Regions from separate parts of the Xanthomonas sp. NCPPB 3174 genome, predicted to be linked through region 2. Evidence: predicted binding sites of a transcription regulator. Region 2 holds the regulator's gene; the other holds the start of a gene.
The links. The regulator HrcA, encoded in region 2, represses chaperone genes, less so after heat shock. The targets are predictions, from matches to a motif close to TTNGCACTCNNNNNNNNNGAGTGCNAA.
Positions count from the first base shown of each region.

Region 1 (3,407 bases), 1.4 Mb from region 2:
GGCCCGGTCGACCTGGTCACCACCTCGCTGGGGCTGCCCGACGGCGACGGCCTGACCCTGGCCCGCAGCGTGCGCGAAGCCGCCGGCCAGGCCTACGTGCCGGTGATCGTGGTCTCCGGCGACGCCCAACAGCACCTGGTCGAGCGCCGTTTCACCGAGTACGTCACCGACTACTTCGACAAGGCGCTCGGCCACGAGGCGCTGGCCACCTTCATCCGCGGCTACGTGCAGCCGCAGCCGGTGGCCGGCGCCACCGTGCTCTACGTCGAGGACAGCCGGGTGGTGGCCGAGGCGACCAAGCGCATGCTCGAGCGCCAGCAATTGCACGTGGTGCACGTGCTCAGCGCCGAGGACGCATTCGCGCTGCTCACCGCCGAGTCGCTGGGTCGCACCACCCGCCGCATCGACCTGGTGCTGACCGACGTCACCCTCAAGGGCGAACTCAACGGCCGCGACGTGGTCCAGCGCATCCGCGTCGACTTCGCCTACGGCAAGCGGCGCATGCCGGTGCTGGTGATGACCGGCGACAGCAATCCGCACACCCAGTCCGAGCTGCTGCGCGCCGGTGCCAACGACCTGGTGCAGAAGCCGATCGAAGAGCGCCTGCTGGTCACCAAGGTGCTGTTCCAGTTGCGCCTGGCCCGGCTCGACGAGATCGCCGTGACCTTTTGATTGATGTGATGTCCCGAGCCTGCAAGCGATGAGCAACAACGAAGACGAAAGCCGGATCCAGCTGGAGCCGTCGTGGAAGGCGCAGGTGGGCGACTGGCTGCTGCGCCCGGAGATGCGCGAACTGGCCACGTTCCTGCGCCAGCGCAAGGCCGCCGGCGCGCGCGTGTTCCCGCCGGGGCGGCAGATCTTCGCCGCCTTCGACGCCACCCCGTTCGAGCGGGTGGAGGTGGTGATCCTCGGCCAGGACCCGTACCACGGCTACGGCCAAGCGCACGGGCTGTGCTTCTCGGTGCTGCCGGGGGTGCCGGTGCCGCCGTCGCTGCTGAACATCTATAAAGAGATCGAGGACGACCTGGGCATCCGCCGGCCGGACCACGGCTGCCTGCTGCCGTGGGCGCAGCGCGGCGTGCTGCTGCTCAACGCGGTGCTGACGGTGGAGGAGGGCCGCGCCGGCGCACATCAGGGCAAGGGCTGGGAGGGCTTCACCGACCACGTCGTGGAGACCCTCAACCGCGAGCGCGAGGGCCTGGTGTTCCTGCTCTGGGGCAGCTATGCCCAGGCCAAGGGCAAGGTCATCGATACCCGCCGCCACCGCGTGCTGAAGGCGCCACACCCCTCGCCGCTGTCGGCGCACCGCGGCTTCCTCGGCTGCAAGCATTTCTCCGCGGCCAACGAGTACTTGAAGCGCCGGGGCGCCGCCCCCATCGACTGGAGTCTGCCGCCGCGCGCGGAGCTGGAAGCGGCCCTGCGCGGCGCCTGAACCCCGGTTGGACAGGGCGCGGCGTCCACCGGATGTGGACGCCGTTTTCGCGAACTGGATGGTAGTTTGGTGGTCAGAAGATGGAAGCCGCGATGCTTCCCGATTGTTTCAGTGGCTTGTGCTGCAGTGTCATTCCTGATTCATATGTTGCATAAACAGAACACAGGAACTTTTTACTGTACCCAGCAGTCCAATTAGTAGACTGCTAAGATGAGCCCTATGAGCCAGACTCTTACCTCCAACGCTTTGGTTGCCAACAACCTCCCGATTCCCAGTCCGCTCGGTTCGCTGGATGCCTACATCGGCGCCGTGCATCAGATCCCGGTGCTGACGTCCGACGAGGAACGCGCACTGGCGGTGCGGTACCGCGACCAGGAAGACCTGGATGCGGCCCGCGAACTGGTCCATTCCCACCTGCGTTTCGTGGTCCACGTTGCCCGTGGCTACAACGGCTACGGTCTGCCGCTGGGCGACCTGATCCAGGAAGGCAACATCGGCCTGATGAAGGCGGTCAAGCGCTTCGACCCTGACATGGGCGTGCGCCTGGTCAGCTTCGCGGTGCACTGGATCCGTGCCGAGATGCACGAGTACATCCTGAAGAACTGGCGCATCGTCAAGGTCGCCACGACCAAGGCGCAGCGCAAGCTGTTCTTCAACCTGCGCAAGTCCAAGACCCGCCTGGGCTGGATGAATGCGGCCGAGGTCACCGCGGTGGCCAAGGACCTCAACGTGTCCGAGCGCGAGGTGATGGAGATGGAGTCGCGCCTGTCCGGTCGCGACATCGGCTTCGACGCGCCGTCCGACGAGGACGACGACCACGCGCCGCCGTCGCCGGCCGCGTACCTGATGGCCAACGAGGAAGATCCCTCGCAGGCCTACGAACGCGCCGACAGCGAGGACAACCAGCTGCAGCTGTTGCGCGAAGGCTTGGCGGAACTGGATGCGCGTTCGCGCGACATCATCAAGCGCCGCTGGCTGGATGCCGACAGCAAGATCACCCTGCAGGAACTGGCCGATGAGTACGGCGTGTCGGCCGAGCGCATCCGCCAGATCGAGGCGAACGCGCTGAAGAAGATGAAGGCGCTGTTCGTCGCCTGAGTCGCCTGCGGCGATCGCTTGCAACGCGCGAAAGGGCCCGGCATTGCCGGGCCTTTTTCTGTTTGTTCCAGGGCTGGCTCGCGGATCGGCGACTGCGGGCGCGCCCGCGATCGGCTACGACTCCGGCGGCCGCGCCACCGGCAGGTGCCAGCCGTAGCGGATCGCCATGAAGCGCAGGCCGAAGCACAGCACCGCGCCCACTGCCAGGCCCCAGGGCTGCGGCAGGTGCAGCACCTGCGCTGCGGCGACCACGCCGCCGCCGAGCAGGGCCGCCACCGCGTACAGCTCGGCCTGCAGTACCACCGGCGTGCGCGCCACCAGCAGGTCGCGGACGATGCCGCCGCCGATGCCGCTGAGCATGCCCAGCAGGGTCGCGCTCAGCGGGCCCAGGCCGAACGCCAGCGCCTTGCTGGTGCCGTAGACCGCGAACAGCGCCAGGCCCATCGCATCGAAGATCTGCACCGGATTGCGCAGGCGCTCGACCGTGTGGTGGCGGTAGAAGGCCAGCAGCCCGGCCAGGCAGGCGACGCCGAGATAGCGCACGTCGGCCAGCGCTGCAGGCGGGGTGGCGCCGATCAGCACGTCGCGGGCGATGCCGCCGGAGACCGCGGCCGCGCACGACAGCACCAGCACGCCGAACAGGTCCAGGCGATGGCGCACGCCGACGGTGGCGCCGCTGATCGCGAACACGAAGGTGCCCAGGAGGTCGAGCAGGAACAGGAAGGTCGCCAAGACGGGCACTGCGCTGCAGCAAAAAGGCCGGCTAGGATCGCAGCCCGGCCCTGCAGTGTCACCTGTCCGTGGGGGGCGCGGCCTGTGCCTGCGTTGCCTCGGCTGCGGGTGGGTCGCCGAGGATGATGCGCGCAGCACGCTGGTA
Region 1 is NZ_CM161517.1:713,297-716,703, forward strand. It holds gene AC1PK7_RS03220 (response regulator) at 1-672, shown strand, start outside; gene ung (uracil-DNA glycosylase) at 701-1,432, shown strand; gene rpoH (RNA polymerase sigma factor RpoH) at 1,652-2,530, shown strand; gene AC1PK7_RS03235 (trimeric intracellular cation channel family protein) at 2,645-3,262, opposite strand; gene AC1PK7_RS03240 (NAD(P)/FAD-dependent oxidoreductase) at 3,321-3,407, opposite strand, start outside.
Region 1: rpoH (RNA polymerase sigma factor RpoH) is a predicted target of HrcA. The motif match lies at 1,615-1,641, and genes of this name have one in related genera.

Region 2 (3,407 bases):
GGCGCCGGCCGGGTCCGGCCGCTCCGTCTCATGCGGCTCGAGCTGTATCAGGAAGCGGCCGCCGCCCATGCCCAGTTCGCCGATCAGTGCGGTGGTGTCGTGCGAGAGCGCCTGCGCGCCGCGGTCGCGGGTGGCGGTCAGGGCGGCCGCGGCGTCGCGCCAGGCCTGGGTGGCCTGGGCGATCTCGGCGTCGAGCACGTCCAGCCGCTCGCCGGCGCCGCGCAGGCTCTCCACTTCGGCCAGCAGGGCGTCGCGGTGCCCGGCCAGCGCGTCCACCCCGATCCGGTGCTTGCGCGCCAGGTCGTGCAGTCGGCCGAGCTTGCGTTCCATCTCATCGAACTGCGCCGGGTCGGCATCCAGGTCGTCGCGGACCCGGTCGATCAGCGCCAGCGCTTCCTCCAGCTGGATGCCGGCGCTGTCGATTAGCGCCTGCACCTCGGCCAGGCGCGGGTCGTACTCGCCGACCTTGCCGAGTTCGTGGCGGGTCTGCTGCAGCAGGTCCAGCACCGCCGGCGCCTCGTCGCCGTTGAGCCGCTGTGCCGCGCCCTCGCAGGCGCCGATCAGCGCGGCGGCGTGGGCCTGGCGGCGGTGGTTGGCGTCCAGGGCAGCGATCGCCGCCGGGTCCAGGTCCTCGCGCTGCAGTTCGGCCAGCTGGTGCTGCAGGAAACCGATGCGGTCGCTGACGTCGCCCTGCGCCAGCAGGGTCTCGCGCTCGCTGAGCAGGCCCTGCCAGCGGACGGCGGCGGCGCGCACCGCGGCGCGTTCGGCCTCGTTGCGGGCGTAGGCGTCGAGCAGACCGAGCTGGCTGCCGCGCGAAAGCAGGGCCTGGTGTTCGTGCTGGCCGTGGATCTCGACCAGGTGGCCGGCCAGTTCGGCCAGTTGCGACAGGGTCACCGGGCGGCCGTTGATCCAGGCGCGGGAGCCGCCGTCGGCGCGGATCACCCGGCGCAGTTGGCAGTGTTCGTCGTCGTCGAGTTCGTTCTCGCGCAGCCAGGCGCGCGCCTGGGCGGGGGGCGCGAACTCGGCCGACAGTTCGGCGCGGTCGGCGCCGTGGCGGACCACGCCGCTGTCGGCGCGCAGCCCGGACAGGAAGCCGAGCGCGTCCACCATCAGCGACTTGCCGGCGCCGGTTTCGCCGGACACTACGGTCATGCCGGGGCCGAATTCCAGTTCGGTGCCGCGTACGACGGCGAAATCCTTGATCGAGAGATGTCTGAGCATGGGGTCTGCATCCGGAGCCGCGCAACGCTAGCATGCGCGGGTAGGTGGGCCAATGACTTGCCAAGCCGGCGTGCAGACATTATCTAAGGGCCAGTCTCACGGGTTGATTCCATGCGCGCTTCCCCGGTCCATTCCAGCCTCGATCCGCGTGCCCGGCAGCTGCTGCGCACGCTGATCTCGCGCTATATCCGCGACGGCGAGCCGGTCGGCTCGCAGACCCTGGCCCGGCATGCCGGGCTGGACGTGAGCCCGGCGACGATCCGCAACATCCTGGCCGACCTGGAGGACGCCGGGCTGCTCAGCTCGCCGCACACCTCGGCCGGACGCGTGCCCACCGCCACCGGCTACCGGGTGTTCGTCGACAGCCTGGTGCAGATGCGCCCGCCGGCCGAAGGCGAGGTGGCGCGGCTGCGCGCGGAGATGGCCAATGCCGCCGGCACCCAGGCATTGCTGGGCAGCGCTTCGGAACTGTTGTCGGCCATGACCCACTTCGTCGGCGTGGTCAGCGCGCCCAAGCGCGAGCAGTTCGCGTTCCGGCATATCGATTTCGTGCCGCTGGACGCTCGGCGGGTGCTGGCGATCCTGGTGTTTGCTGACAACGAGGTGCAGAACCGCGTCATCGAGCCGCGCAAGGTCTACGAGCCGGCCGAACTGGAGCGGGTGGCCAACTATCTGAACCGGCATTTCGCCGGGCGCGCCCTGGCTGACATCCGTGCCAGCCTGCTGCGCGACCTGCGCCACGCCCGCGACGAGATGGAGCAGTTGCTGGCGCACAGCGTCGAGCTGGCCGAGCAGGCGCTGGCCCCGGCCGGCGACGACATGGTGCTGGCCGGGCAGACCAAGCTGATGGGCGTGCAGGACCTGTCGGACCTGGAGCGGCTGCGCGAACTGTTCGAGGTCTTCGCCAGCAAGCGCGAGATCCTGCAGCTGCTCGAGCGCACCATCCGCGCGCCCGGCGTGCGCATCTTCATCGGCGAGGAGACCGGCATGGTGCCGCTGGAGAGCGTGTCGCTGGTGACCGCCCCGTACATGGCCGGCGGCCAGGTACTGGGCGTGCTGGGCGTGATCGGCCCCAAGCGCATGGACTACGACCGGGTCATCCCCCTGGTCCAGACTGCCGCCGACGTCCTCGGCGCACGCCTGGACCCGTCCCCGCCCGGCGACCGCTGAGCCAGCACTAGCAAAGCACCGCCGCGCCCGGCCGAATCCCCAATCCCGAATCCCCGCTTTTCAGCAGCCGAATGGCTGATCATCCCGGCCTCACTTGAATCCGCCCGCACCGCCCACATAGGTGGTCCGGTAAGGCGGGACGTACCCCGCCAGGGATACGGACATGACGCAAGAACACCCCGAATTCGATTCCGAACACCTGACCGAGGCGCAGCAGCCCTCGAGCGATCCGCTGCAGGCGGAGATCGAGACGCTGCGCAGTGAACTGGCCCTGGTCAAGGCCGACGCCCTGCGCGAGCGGGCCGACCTGGAGAATCAGCGCAAGCGCATCGCCCGCGACGTGGAGCAGGCGCGCAAGTTCGCCAACGAGCGCCTGCTCGGCGACCTGTTGCCGGTGTTCGACAGTCTGGACGCTGGGCTGAGCGCCGCCGGCAGCGAGCCCAGCCCGCTGCGCGACGGCCTGGAGCTGACCTACAAGCAGTTGCTCAAGGTCGCCGCCGACAACGGCCTGACCCTGCTCGACCCGACCGGCGAGCCGTTCAACCCGGAGCATCACCAGGCGATCAGCCAGGCCGAGGCCGAGGGCGTGGCGCCGGGGCACGTGATCCAGGTGTTCCAGAAGGGCTACCTGCTCAACGACCGCCTGCTGCGGCCCGCCCTGGTGGTGGTGGCCAAGCACGACTGAGCGCCGGCCGCCTCGCCTGAACCCGGCGCGGCAGCCGTGGAACGCTAATTTGCGGCGATGGCTTGAATGACCCGCGGCCATCCCTATATCCGAACCAGATCCCGGCACTGGCCGGCTACACGACCTTTCAGGAGTCATTGCAATGGGCAAGATCATCGGCATCGACCTGGGCACGACCAATTCGTGCGTGGCGATCATGGACGGCGGCAAGGCCCGCGTCATCGAGAATTCCGAGGGTGACCGCACCACGCCGTCGATCGTCGCATACACCAAGGACGGCGAAGTCTTGGTGGGCGCCTCGGCCAAGCGCCAGGCCGTCACCAACCCCAAG
Region 2 is NZ_CM161517.1:2,109,204-2,112,610, forward strand. It holds gene recN (DNA repair protein RecN) at 1-1,221, opposite strand, end outside; gene hrcA (heat-inducible transcriptional repressor HrcA) at 1,333-2,391, shown strand; gene grpE (nucleotide exchange factor GrpE) at 2,555-3,076, shown strand; gene dnaK (molecular chaperone DnaK) at 3,219-3,407, shown strand, end outside.